DNA from 4 places in the Photobacterium sp. DNB22_13_2 genome. Region 3 is predicted to be linked to each of the others. Evidence: predicted binding sites of a transcription regulator. Region 3 holds the regulator's gene; each other region holds the start of a gene.

Region 1 (3,186 bases), on a different contig from region 3:
ATTGGGATTGACCAGCAGATCACCACGGTAACCATCAACAATGACTTGGCTGTTATGAATTTTTTCCGGGACAAAATCGACCCCCATCACAGCAGGGATCCCCAGCGCCCGGGAAAGAATCGCTGCATGAGAGTTCGCGGCCCCTTCCTGGGAAACCACCGCCGCCAGCTTGTCGCGCGGGACGCTAGCCAGCATAGCCGCGGTCAATTCACGGGTCAGCAGGACTACTGGCTCATCCCAAGAGTGCTCAGTGGCTTTCTCGTTGGCCAAAAAGTACAACAACCGCTGGCCGAGCTCGCGGATATCGTGTGCTCGCTCTTTGAGGTAGGCATCTTCCATATTGGAGAAGCGGGCAGAGTAGGTTTCCACTACCTGGCGGATCGCCCACTCAGCCAAGTCTCCGCCAGCGATTTTACGGAACAGATCCTTACGCAACATAGGATCATTGAGCAAATGACTGAACAAGTCGAAAATCGCCAACGTTTCCTTGTGCAGTTCACTGTCGAAACGCTTGCGCAGGCGACGAAACTCCGCACTTGCCAGTTCAATAGCAATACTCAGGCGTTCTTGTTCAGCATCCCGATCCAAGCAAGAAGCCGGTGCCACCAACTCAAGCCGCGGCTGGTTATCATCCCACCAGGCACGGGCAACCGCGACCCCGGTTGACGCCGCCGACCCCACCAAGTGCAAACCGTTATGTTGATCCGGCCACATTCCCTGCGCCTTGGCATGGGCCAGCAATACGGCCAACTGCGCAGCCAGCGTGACCATGAAGGACTCTTCGCTTTCGTTGAACTCGCGCTGTTCACGCTGCTGGATCACCAATACCCCGAGCACTTGGCGCTGATGGATAATTGGCGTACCAAAAAACGAACTGAAAGATTCTTCCCCGATCCCGGGAAGATGTTTGAAATGAGGGTGGTGCCGGGCATCGGCAACATTTATTGGCTCAGCACGGTCGGCAACCAAACCAACCAACCCCTTACCAAAAGGCAAACCGACATGACGGTGGGGCTTTTTAAGCCCCTTGGTCGCCATCAAAGTAAAGCGCTGGCGTTGGTGATCGGCAATGTATACCGAGCAGCACTCGGTCTTCATCGCCTTACACGTACTGATCACTAGTTGTTCAAGGGCATCAAGCAGACTCGGGGCCGTCGCCACCTTTTCAACAATTTCTCTTAGTTGCGTCAGCATAATCCGCCCCGCTCCCTACCAATAACCCTAGCCGCGCTTGCCCCGGCGCTTTTTTCGTTCTTTACGCTCTTTAAAAGGCATGGCTATGGCCGCAAATTCTTTTAATGCTCTGCGATAAACATCTCGCTTGAAAGACACAACCTGACGCACCGGATACCAATAGCTGACCCAGCGCCAACCATCGAACTCTGGCGTAGTGCCACGTTGCATATTCACCTTTGACTCATCGCACTCTAGACTGAGCAGAAACCATTTCTGCTTTTGCCCGATACAAACCGGCTTGGAATCCCAGCGCACCAAGCGCTTGGGTAACTTGTAACGAAGCCAGTGGCGGCTTGACGCCACAATTCGTACATCCTTCTTGGTTAGCCCTACTTCCTCGTATAATTCCCGGAACATGGCTTGCTCAGGGGTTTCCCCTTCATCAATCCCACCTTGCGGAAACTGCCAAGAATGTTGTCCATATCGTCGAGCCCAGAATACTTGGCCATGGCTATTACAGATCACAATACCCACATTAGGGCGGTACCCATCGCCATCAATCACTGGACGACCTCAATTAAATCTCTATTAATAGTGATTTTTTCACAGACAACCCAACGGGTAAACAAACATTGTTATTTATCCGTCTATTTTCCTAGCCAAGCCTCATTATCTGGATAACTTTTAGTGTCCGGATACTTTATGAACACCCCAATGAGACATAGCCCACATTTATACACGTTTTCTGTGGATAGATTTGTGAAGAAACCGTCAGTCTAGAAGCTTACTCTCTACTTCATGGCTAATATTCAATAAAAACCACGACTAGACGTTAAAATAAAAACCTTAATAAACATAAAGTAAAAATCAAAAAGCCAACTCTTAACAGCTTTTATGGCTCGATCTTTTTTCCCTCCGGATTAGATCGGTCAAAGATCAACCAATCATCATTTTATCCACACCAAAAAACACCAATCACTCAAAAAAGCACCACCAAACTGATTAAATTACCAACCAACACCTGTATAAATGCACAGACAGGCAAGAAGAAACTTTTTCCCCCATTAACCCTGTGGATAACTGGGTAATAGGATCCTCCACGGCGGCTATGATAGGATCACCAGTCACAAAGAAGGTAAATATCATGCAACCCACCCCGAAGACTGAACAGGAACTTTTGATTCGTGCCAACGCTCTCGCCGGAATGACTCTCGGTGAACTAGCACAGATCGCCAATATTGCCGTCCCGCCGGATCTACGTCGTGACAAGGGCTGGGTGGGACAATTGCTGGAATGGCACCTCGGCGCCAGCGCCGGTAGCAAACCGGTACCTGATTTCACCGAACTGGGTATTGAGCTCAAGACCATTCCTGTGGGCTACCACGGCAAACCGCTGGAAACAACCTTCGTCTGTGTTGCCCCACTGATAGGGCTGCATGGCCTATGCTGGGAAAACAGCCATATCCGCCATAAGCTCGCACGGGTGCTTTGGGTCCCGGTAGAGGGAGAGCGAGACATTCCCCTTGCCGATCGCCATGTCGGCTCCCCGCTACTGTGGAGTCCTTCGCCAGAAGAGGAGCAGCAGCTCAGGCAGGACTGGGAGGAGCTGATGGATATGATCGTACTCGGCCAAGTTGAGCAGATCACCGCACGCCACGGTGAAGTACTTCAATTGCGCCCTAAAGCAGCCAACAGCAAAGCACAGACCGAAGCATACGGTGCAAATGGCCAGCCGATCAAAACCCTGCCAAGAGGGTTTTACCTCAAGACCCAGTTTACCGCCAGCCTGCTGGAAAAGTACTTTATCCTTTAGCCAGGGTTAAAGCGCAATCGTCATATCCTCACGGCAATTACTCAGCTGCCCGTCAGGCGAAAATTCATCATAGGGATCAATGACCCTCAACGTCACGCTGGTGATCCCCAGTGGCCGCAACAACTCCCTCACCTGTTCGATGGACTGGAACTTGACCATGTCCCCGCTCTCGGTCTTAAGCGGCTCCAAGTGATGCT
Region 2 (3,186 bases), on a different contig from region 3:
ATTAAAAAATCCCCTAATGCCACCCGCCGCCGTGATCTGTTTGATTCTTGTATTGGCTGACAGGCGCTATTTTTATTAAGACATAACAAGCTTGTTTATTTTCAAGAGGGATAATAAAGAGTAAAGATTTAAGTAAAACAGATCGCCATCACAGTAAATTTTTTTAGTAAAACAATTAATCACATAAACTTGAATAACCATCCGTAACCCACTGAAAAATAATTCACAAATGCACCATAAACACGGAATCAATATCACAGTTAATATTTTACTAACTTTTACTTTATTGAAAGCAGATCACTGTTGGTAAAACAGTTTATTTGTTACCTAAAGAAACGCTCCAGTTTGGGCAATACTGGTAAGGTTGAGCTTAACATCACACAATACTACTTGTTCATTATCATAAATAATCGAAGCACTATTTATTCGGGTAACAATCTCAACAACACTTCATTGCAAATGTAACGCCAACCTTGCTTATGTAACAGTGGAAACAACGAAAACACTAATCAGTACGAGCAAAATACAGGCTGTATATTTATGCAGTCATCAATAGATGACAATCTACACATCAGCTCCCGCCCTCCCGTAAAAAGGACATAAAAAAAGCCAGCTCTATTGAGCTGGCTTCTCTATATTAGTTGGCTATGTAATTTAAATTATTACTCTGCAAGCATGCGGCGAGCAGCTTCAACTACAACCTTGATTGAACGCGCTTCTGTTTCTTTCAACGTCGCGTGATCTGGTGTTTCTTTCTGAGTACGGTTGATAATAACGCCGGCAACACAACCCGCACGTAGACCAGAACTTGCACACATAGTTAGCAAGGTTGCTGATTCCATTTCGAAGTTCAGCACGCCCATTTCCTGCCATTCTTTCATTGAGCCCTGGAAACGACGAACAACGCGACCTGAGAATGTGTCGTAACGTTCTTGACCTGGGTAGAAAGTATCGCTTGATGCTGTCACGCCAGTGTGAACTTTAGCGCCATCGGCAACACAAGCCGCTTTCATTGCTGTTGCTACATCGAAGTCAGCAACTGCAGGGAATTCCATTGGTGCAAAGTGCAGACTCGCGCCATCTAGGCGAACAGAGCCTGTTGAAACAATCATATCACCTACGTTGATATGTGGCTGAATTGCACCAGTGGTGCCAACACGAAGGAAAGTACGTACACCCAACTGTGCCAATTCTTCAACAGCGATAGACGTTGATGGACCACCGATACCAGTAGAACAAACAACAACAGATTTGCCATCTAACTTCGCGCGGTACACCGTGTATTCACGAGAGCTTGCAAGAAACTCTGGGTTGTCCATTAGGTTAGCGATTTTTTCCACACGAGCAGGGTCGCCAGGAATAATCGCTAGTTCTGCACCGTTAAGGTCCGCTTTGTTCACACCCAAATGGAATACTGCGTTGTCAGACATAATCATATCCTTTCTATCTTTGCCGCCTGATAGGGAGTTTGAGGTCAGCGGCTGGTTAGTTTTGTTTATACCTAAATAATTTCAATACGCTGTTTTAACAGCTTAATCAATATATTGAAGTCACTTGGGTATAAACACATACTCATAAAAGAGCTCGTAGAACACTTAATTACGATAGCCGATAAAAAAAAGCTTTTGAGTGATCACAATCACACTAAGAGAAATTGAAGTAATTTCACGTTGCAAGTATTAGTGACGCAGATCACCAAAAATCGTTTGCTCGTGCGGCTTATCACACTATTTTTTATTACTGAGTTAAACGATAATAGCCCCTTATTTTATCTATTTCCCACACTGCCCCGTCAGTATAGTTAACTGCAAGGACGTTATTTAATGATCGACTTCGCCATATTGGCTGTTTTTATTCCCACTTTCTTTTTCGTCTCAGTGACACCTGGCATGTGTATGACCTTATCGATGACACTAGGTATGACCATAGGGGTTCGCAAAAGCTTGCCCATGATGTGGGGAGAGCTTATCGGGGTGGCGCTTGTATCCATTGCCTCAGTAATAGGTGTTGCAGCCATTATGCTCAACTACCCCGCCGTGTTCTTATTCCTAAAATATATCGGTGGCGGCTATCTATTCTGGCTGGGCATTCAGATGTGGCGTTCTCGGGGCAAGCTGGCTATTCCTGATAACCTTGATAATGAGGTTGATACCTCACCAATCGGTTTGGCGATTCAAGGCTTTGTAACCGCTATCGCCAACCCTAAAGGCTGGGCGTTTATGATTTCGTTACTGCCCCCTTTTATCAATACTGACAAAGCATTAGTGCCGCAGTTATCAGTACTGATCACCATTATCCTAATCACTGAATTCAGCTGCCTATTGCTTTATGCCAGCGGTGGTCGAACATTACGCCGGTTTCTGCAACAGCGTGGCAATGTACAGATGCTCAACCGCATCGCCGGCTCACTGATGATGGGCGTCGGGATCTGGCTAGCGGCAGGGTAACCCCGTTTAGGTTTGGAAAATGTAAGGCGTGGTTTTGGAGATAAAGACAAAACCACGCTTTTCGACTATCGGCCGGCTCATCTCTGATGCATCGATAATCAGATACTGCTTACCTCGAGCTTTTGCCTCATTGATCCGCTTATTGAGTAATAGTGAATAATGTCCTCTTCCTCTATAAGCTGCTACGGTACTACCGCCCCAAATCCCAGCAAAAGGGCTATTGCCATTGAATACAATCCAAGCGGAAGTCACTGGCTTGCCGTCGTCATATACCACGTAGATTGAAATATCATCGGGCGATTGGGTTTTCATGTTCAACAGGTGGGTATATTGCCAATCATAATTCCCACCCCATACATGCTCCTGCACGCTGACAGCATCTCTGATCCCTTTGGCGTCAAAGACCTCAACATACAGGCTTTCATCAATCTTATTTTCAGATACGGTTGAGAGGTCTAATGCCATAAATGACTCGGGCTCTTGTTCTATAAAGCCACTTTTTTTCAATAGCTCACCGATATTATGCGGTGAATCGGTACAATATGTTTTCCACTCGAACGATTGGCCGTGCTCAATAAAATAAGCCTTCTCCCGCTCAATGACAGATTTTGCATTTTCTTCTGTCACAGAGAAAAAGGAAACATAGCTGCCCTCAGGATTATCTGCGACAAATTTAACGACGTTGTCAGTCGCAATCACCGTACCGTCTATCGGCTTTATGATTTTTCTTTCATACTTG
Region 3 (3,186 bases):
ACCGAGGTGGCTGAGGTCAATCACTTGCTGCGCCACAACGGGTTTGAGATCAACAGCGCTGGCGGTGATGTTAAAGGTAGCCCCGAGGTGATGCTTGAACAGTCATCGACCATGGCTGATAGAGTTGAGGTTGGGTTTCTCGATGGCGTTCATAGCATACCGGGCGGGTTCTATGAGTTTGCCAAGCGCTATCCGAAAGATGACGGTGAGCTGTATACCGGCTTTGTCGAGGCGTCGGCAGATAAGATCTTCGAAAGTACGGATGCCAGCTAAATCAGAGTAACCTGTCTGAAGTCAGGCGATCTAGTCTGCATAATGTAAGCGCCTGTGGCTAATGCGGTCACAGGCGTTTTCATGTGTCTGGATTTAGTGCTTGAGGCTATCGAGTGGATACCCCAGTTGGGACTCCGGTGTATGGCGTTTCACCTTCTCATGTTGCTCAAGGTAGTGGCGGCTGTCACTGAAACCTGTCAACTCAACGGTATCGGGTAGCGGCGAAATGACTCCACGCTGGATGTGGTGGGAGCGATGTGGTGAAAAGCGTTCGATGTCCATACCGGTATTCCATTACAGGTGATGAGGATTGATATGCACAATGTAGCACTAAGTTGCGTAGATACAAGAACAAAAAGAGTGATGGAGTAGACAGTAATGCCCTGTAAGTATGAAAGTGGGCGTGATGGGCAATAAAAAAAGCCGCATAGTGCGGCTTTTTGAGTATCTGTTAGTAAACTGGGTTGTTTAGCGTGTGCCGTAAACAACGATAGTTTTACCATGGGCAGAAATCAGGTTCTGCTCTTCTAGCATCTTCAAGATACGACCAACAGTCTCACGGGAACAACCAACGATCTGGCCGATTTCCTGACGGGTGATCTTGATTTGCATACCGTCTGGGTGAGTCATTGCATCTGGCTGTTTAGCCAGGTTCAATAGTGTCTGCGCGATACGGCCTGTTACATCCAGGAATGCCAAGTCACCGACTTTCTGGCTAGTCACCTGAAGGCGGCTTGCCATTTGCGCAGAAAGGCGCATCAGGATATCTGGGTTAACTTGGATAAGCTGGCGGAACTTCTTGAAAGAAATTTCTGCAACTTCACAAGGGGTCTTAGCTCGAACCCAAGCGGTACGCTCTTGGCCTTCTTCGAATAGGCCTAACTCACCGATGAAGTCACCTTGGTTTAGGTAAGACAGGATCATTTCCTTACCTTCTTCATCCTTGATCAGGACCGCAACAGAACCTTTTACGATGTAATAGAGCGTTTCCGCTTTTTCACCCGCATGGATCAAAGTACTCTTTGAAGGGTATTTATGAATGTGGCAATGGGAAAGAAACCACTCTAGAGTTGGATCTGTTTGAGGTTTACCTGGAACCATATTACTAACTTCCTCTGCGTTTGTTGCCCAACAACGACGTCCATTAAAAATGTGGCTGGGCCTAATCATAATTAGCTCGTCGTTTAGGATATTCAGTCAACCGCTGGGCTGCAAGCTCACGTGAATAATTAGTTCAGATTTTATCTTTTTTCGGCGCGCTTTTCTTGATATTGATCTATGTGAAATGGCCATTTTGTAGTCATAAGTGTGCACATGATCACACAGTTGCTAGATTGTGCCGAAACCCTCTATAAGTTGTAAGGAGAAACCAATGCAATCACGAGTGAAATGGGTCGAAAATATGACCTTTCTAGGGCAGTCAAATTCCGGCCACAGCGTGGTGATGGATGGCAATGGTGGCGAAAAAGCACCGAGCCCAATGGAGCTGGTACTGATGGCTGCGGGTGGGTGTAGTTCGGTAGATGTGGTGGATGGGCTTAAATCTGCCGGGCAGAAAATCACCGGTTGCGAAGCGCAAATCAATTCGGTTCGCCGCGAGCAGGCACCACGTATTTTTACCACCGCTAATTTGCATTTTGTGGTGACAGGTGAAAACCTGGATGAAGCCGTTGTGGCAAAAACTGTGGCCGACTCGTTGGAAAAATACTGCTCAGTGTGCCTTATGCTAGGTGAAGGGGTCGAGATGACTCACTCATATGAGGTGATAGAAGAGTAAGCGCTTGGAGACGGAATCCTAGTTCCTAGGAAAAGCAGGCAGAGCGAAAGAGCGCGATATTTTTTTAGGTCTTTAGGGGGGGCAGGACTCAGGACCCCATAAAACTCTAAGTAGCGAGTAGCTAATCAGCTCTCGCTACTTCATTTATATAACCTTGGACTATCCGATTTTCCCTGTATCAATCAGCTGTTGGATAAGTGGCCGCATGATCAATTCCATCGCAAAACTCATTTTTCCGCCGGGCACTACCAAGGTGTTGTGGCGCGACATAAACGACCCTTGGATCATCGACAGCAAGTAAGGGAAATCAACTTTCTTGATCCCGCGGAAGCGGATCACCACAAAGCTTTCGTCCAGACTTGGAATTGCCTTGGCACTGAACGGGTTGGAGGTATCGACTGTCGGTACCCGCTGGAAGTTGATGTGGGTACGGGAGAACTGCGGGGTGATGTAATTCAGGTAGTCATCCATCGAGCGCACAATAGATTCCATTACCGCCTCACGGGAGTGGCCACGATCCCGGGTATCCCGGACTATTTTCTGGATCCATTCCAGGTTGACGATCGGTACCATACCGATTAGCAAATCAACATGCTGGGCGGCATTGACCTCACCATCGACCACACCGCCGTGTAGACCTTCATAGAACAATAGGTCGGTATTTTCCGGTAGAGTCTGCCAAGGTGTGAAGGTCCCAGGCATTAGGTTGTAGGGCACGGCTTCGTCGAATGTGTGCAGGTAACGGCGGAACTGGCCGCTACCGTCTTCACCGTACTGGCGGAAAAACGTCTCTAGCAACGGGAAATCGTTGGCTTGGGGGCCGAAATAACTGATATGACGGCCTTGCTCTTTGGCTTTGCGGATCTCGACGTCCATCTCCGGTCGGGTAAACCGGTGGAAACTGTCGCCTTCAAGCCAAGCAGCATTGATGCTCATCATATTGAACATCTTACGGAATGCTTCGGAGGTGGTAGAGGTACCCGCTCCCGAGGACCCTGTTACTGCAATAATCGGATGTTTTGCAGACATGACAAACCCTGTCGTTAACATTAACGGAAAGAGTTATTAACAGGGCTGGGCGTTAAGGTCAAGCCGGGATGTCAAAAATGCTGGGTCTACAGAGTTTACGCAGGGTT
Region 4 (3,186 bases), on a different contig from region 3:
CCGGTGATGAAACATTGCCGGTCGATGCGTCGGCGCACCTGTTGGTGACCAACCTAACCAAAACCCATCCATTGGTGCCTTTCAGTCCGCAGTCTTTTAGCGGTGGTAATAATAGTTATGCCGCAGAATGGCTTCCGGTTGCCAATCAGGCCTTTATCGAGCCTGATATATTCCAGTCGGTGCCGCTAGAGCCGGATTTGAGCGACGACAGGGCTGAGGGCGTATTGGAATTGGCGGAACTGAGCCGGTTCTGGCGTTTGCCAGTACAGTATTTCTTTAATCGTCGCTTGAAAGTGTTCTTTGATGGTCATCAGGGTGGGCCGGAAGATGATGAGCCGTTTGCCCTTGATGGCCTGGGACGCTACCAGTTACGTGAAGCCTTGTTGACGACCTTCCTTGATTGTCAAAGACAATCCTCACTAGGCAAGCCAATAAGTCGCGATCAAGCTTTCGATCAGTTCTCCCGTTACCAGCAGGCGGCTGGAGGCTTACCGGTGGCACAATTTGGTGAGCTGGAATTGTTGGAAGAGCGTGTTCAGATAGAGCAATTGGCCGATAGTGTGGCCCAGTTTATGGCTCAACCGCGACCGGATGTTGAGGTAGATTGTATCGTGACGGTTGCAGGGCGCGGTATTCGCCTACAGGGCTGGCTCAAACATGTTACCCAGCAAGGGTTGGTCCGTTATCGGCCGGGTAAAATCCGGGCGCAGGATATTCTGGCCTGTTGGCTTGAGCATTTAAGTTTGGCCGTTATGAAGCCAAGCCAACCTACATACCTTATCGGAGTAGATGGCTGCTGGCAGCTAGAACCCGTATCGGCGCAGTATGCAATGGAGCAATTGGCAGCACTGATTGAAGGCTATGATAGGGGTCTAACCCTGCCATTACCGTATTTCCCTCGTACTGCTCATGCCGGGATCCAGGCGTGTATCGATAAAAAAGGGCAATGGTGTGACGATCAAGCGACCTTGACGAAAGCCGACGGCAAAAGGGCTGAGGCGTTTAACGGTGGCTATATGTTCGACGGTGAAGGTAATAACAGCTATATCCACCGGGTGTGGCCGTTATGGGATGACGAACTTGCTGAACAGTTATTGCAGTGGGAAACCCATATCCTAAAGCCTGCTGTGATGCAGTTGCGAGAGGTCGAACAGGGTTAGTTGTACTGTGGGTAAGAAGGTGTAGCGTGGCCGCCAGCAAATCATTATTGATTGTAGGGTGTTCGCTGTACGGCCACCGGTCCAGAGGTGACCAGATTTCGTGGCTGAGATACTAGCGGACCCCCCCGGTGGAAACCGTGAAACATCTCTCATATTGATAGATGAGTTAGTGCTTAAATTCGATATATTTATTTGAATTTGTACTGGATCACAAAAAATAATTTTGGGTGGGCGGGGTTTTCTGATGAAAACGTGGCCCAGTTCACTAATAGGAATCGGCGTATTCTATGACTCAACAATCTCTTCTCATTACTCCGGAGCCGCTGGAGCCGATGTGTTTTCCTCTTCACGGCAACCGCTTGATTGAAGCCTCGGCCGGCACCGGGAAAACCTTCACCATTGCCAGTTTGTATTTGCGCTTGCTGCTTGGTCATGGTGACGATAAAACTCGATTCCCCCGTGAGCTGACGGTTGATCATATTTTGGTCGTGACCTTTACCGAAGCGGCGACCGCTGAGCTGCGTGATCGTATTCGTCGCCGGATCCACGATGCTCGCTTGGCCTTTAGTCGGGGCAGCAGTAATGATCCGGTGATTAAGCCACTGTTGGTCGATATCTCTGATCACAAGGCGGCAGCAGCGATCTTGTTGCAGGCTGAGCGCCAGATGGACGAGGCCGCGATCTTTACTATCCACGGATTTTGCCAGCGGATGTTAACCCAGAATGCCTTTGAGTCGGGTAGCTTGTTCAACAATGAGTTCGTTACAGAAGAGAGCCACTTGCGGGCTCAGGTTGTGGCCGATTTCTGGCGCCGTAATTTTTACCCGCTGCCGCGAAGCCTGGCGGCGGAAGTTCGAAAAATCTGGGCAGCACCGGGCGCATTGCTAAAAGAGATCAACCGCTTTTTGTCTGGTGCTGAAATAACCGTTCGTGCCCCAGAGCTGAGCGGCAGTCTTGAGCAAGTACATGAAGAAAATTTGCAGCGCATCAATCACGTCAAACGATTGTGGCGCGACAGTGCCGGTGATCTGCATGACATTATTGCCAGCTCTGGCGTGAACAAGCGCAGCTATACCAAAACCAGTTTGCCCAAAGCGCTGGCTGAAGTCGGCGAATGGGCCGAGCGAGACAATACCGGTTATCAATTGCCGAAATCGCTGGAAAAATTTGACCAGCACGTGCTGTGTGAGAAAACCAGCAAAGGCCAGCCACCGGAGCATCCAGTATTTGTGGCTATCGGTGAGCTGCTGGCGGACAAACCCAATGTGCGTGATCCCTTGCTGGCCCATGCGATAAAAGAGTGTCGCCAGCTTTTGATTGATGCCAAACAGCGCAAAGGCTGGCTTTCTTTTGACGATCTACTAACCCAGCTTTCAGCGGCGCTTAGCCAAGATGAAAGCGGATTGCTGGCGAGCCGGATCCGGCACTTGTTCCCGGTGGCGATGATCGATGAATTCCAAGATACCGACCCGTTGCAGTACAGTATTTTCAGCACCATTTATGGTGAGGAGCGCTATGGTGAAGACCATCTTGAAAGTGAGCAGCCAGAAGATACGAGCTCCCTTTGCGGTCTGTTCATGATTGGTGACCCCAAACAGGCTATTTATGCCTTCCGTGGCGCCGATATTTTTACCTATATTCAGGCACGCCGTCAGGTCACTGCTCACTATACGCTGGGTACCAATTGGCGTTCGACCGCGGAAATGGTTGGTGCCGTAAACCGGATATTCCAGCATCCGGACCGGCCGTTTATCTACGATGAAGACATTACCTTCTTGCCGGTTGATCACAGCCCGAAGGCCCAAGGGCGCGGTTGGCAACTTGATGGCGTGAAGCAGCCTGCAATGTGCTTTTGGCACCAGCAAGCCGAAGAGCCGGTTAAGAAAGGCGATTACCAGCAGGTAATGGCCGAAGCAACGACCGCCGAAATTCAGAAAATCCTCACCCAATCGCAGCAGAACAAAGCCGTATTGGTGGACGGTGAGCAAACCCGGCCAATTCATGCCAGTGATATTTCGGTGTTGGT

What was found. Region 3 encodes CRP, which controls carbon source genes, mostly activating them, when cyclic AMP is high. Its sites were predicted from a motif close to TGTGANNNNNNTCACA; they were not measured.
Region 1: rppH (RNA pyrophosphohydrolase) is a predicted target of CRP. The motif match lies at 1,892-1,907, and genes of this name have one in related genera.
Region 2: udp (uridine phosphorylase) is a predicted target of CRP. The motif match lies at 1,629-1,644, and genes of this name have one in related genera.
Region 4: recB (exodeoxyribonuclease V subunit beta) is a predicted target of CRP. The motif match lies at 1,297-1,312, and genes of this name have one in related genera.

What each region holds. Positions count from the first base shown of each region.
Region 1 covers NZ_JBNNXU010000009.1:89,189-92,374, reverse strand. Annotated here, with positions in the region: gene ptsP (phosphoenolpyruvate--protein phosphotransferase) at 1-1,194, opposite strand, end outside; gene rppH (RNA pyrophosphohydrolase) at 1,222-1,740, opposite strand; gene mutH (DNA mismatch repair endonuclease MutH) at 2,321-2,989, shown strand; gene ACVA58_RS14740 (DUF6482 family protein) at 2,996-3,186, opposite strand, start outside.
Region 2 covers NZ_JBNNXU010000003.1:185,013-188,198, forward strand. Annotated here, with positions in the region: gene ygjK (alpha-glucosidase) at 1-2, opposite strand, end outside; gene udp (uridine phosphorylase) at 663-1,430, opposite strand; gene ACVA58_RS06355 (LysE family translocator) at 1,824-2,447, shown strand; gene ACVA58_RS06360 (GNAT family N-acetyltransferase) at 2,454-3,186, opposite strand, start outside.
Region 3 covers NZ_JBNNXU010000011.1:50,304-53,489, reverse strand. Annotated here, with positions in the region: gene ACVA58_RS16430 (2-oxoadipate dioxygenase/decarboxylase family protein) at 1-273, shown strand, start outside; gene ACVA58_RS16425 (hypothetical protein) at 367-555, opposite strand; gene crp (cAMP-activated global transcriptional regulator CRP) at 742-1,374, opposite strand; gene ACVA58_RS16415 (OsmC family protein) at 1,646-2,050, shown strand; gene ACVA58_RS16410 (phosphoribulokinase) at 2,210-3,079, opposite strand; gene ACVA58_RS16405 (YheU family protein) at 3,185-3,186, opposite strand, start outside.
Region 4 covers NZ_JBNNXU010000020.1:12,351-15,536, forward strand. Annotated here, with positions in the region: gene recC (exodeoxyribonuclease V subunit gamma) at 1-1,160, shown strand, start outside; gene recB (exodeoxyribonuclease V subunit beta) at 1,448-3,186, shown strand, end outside.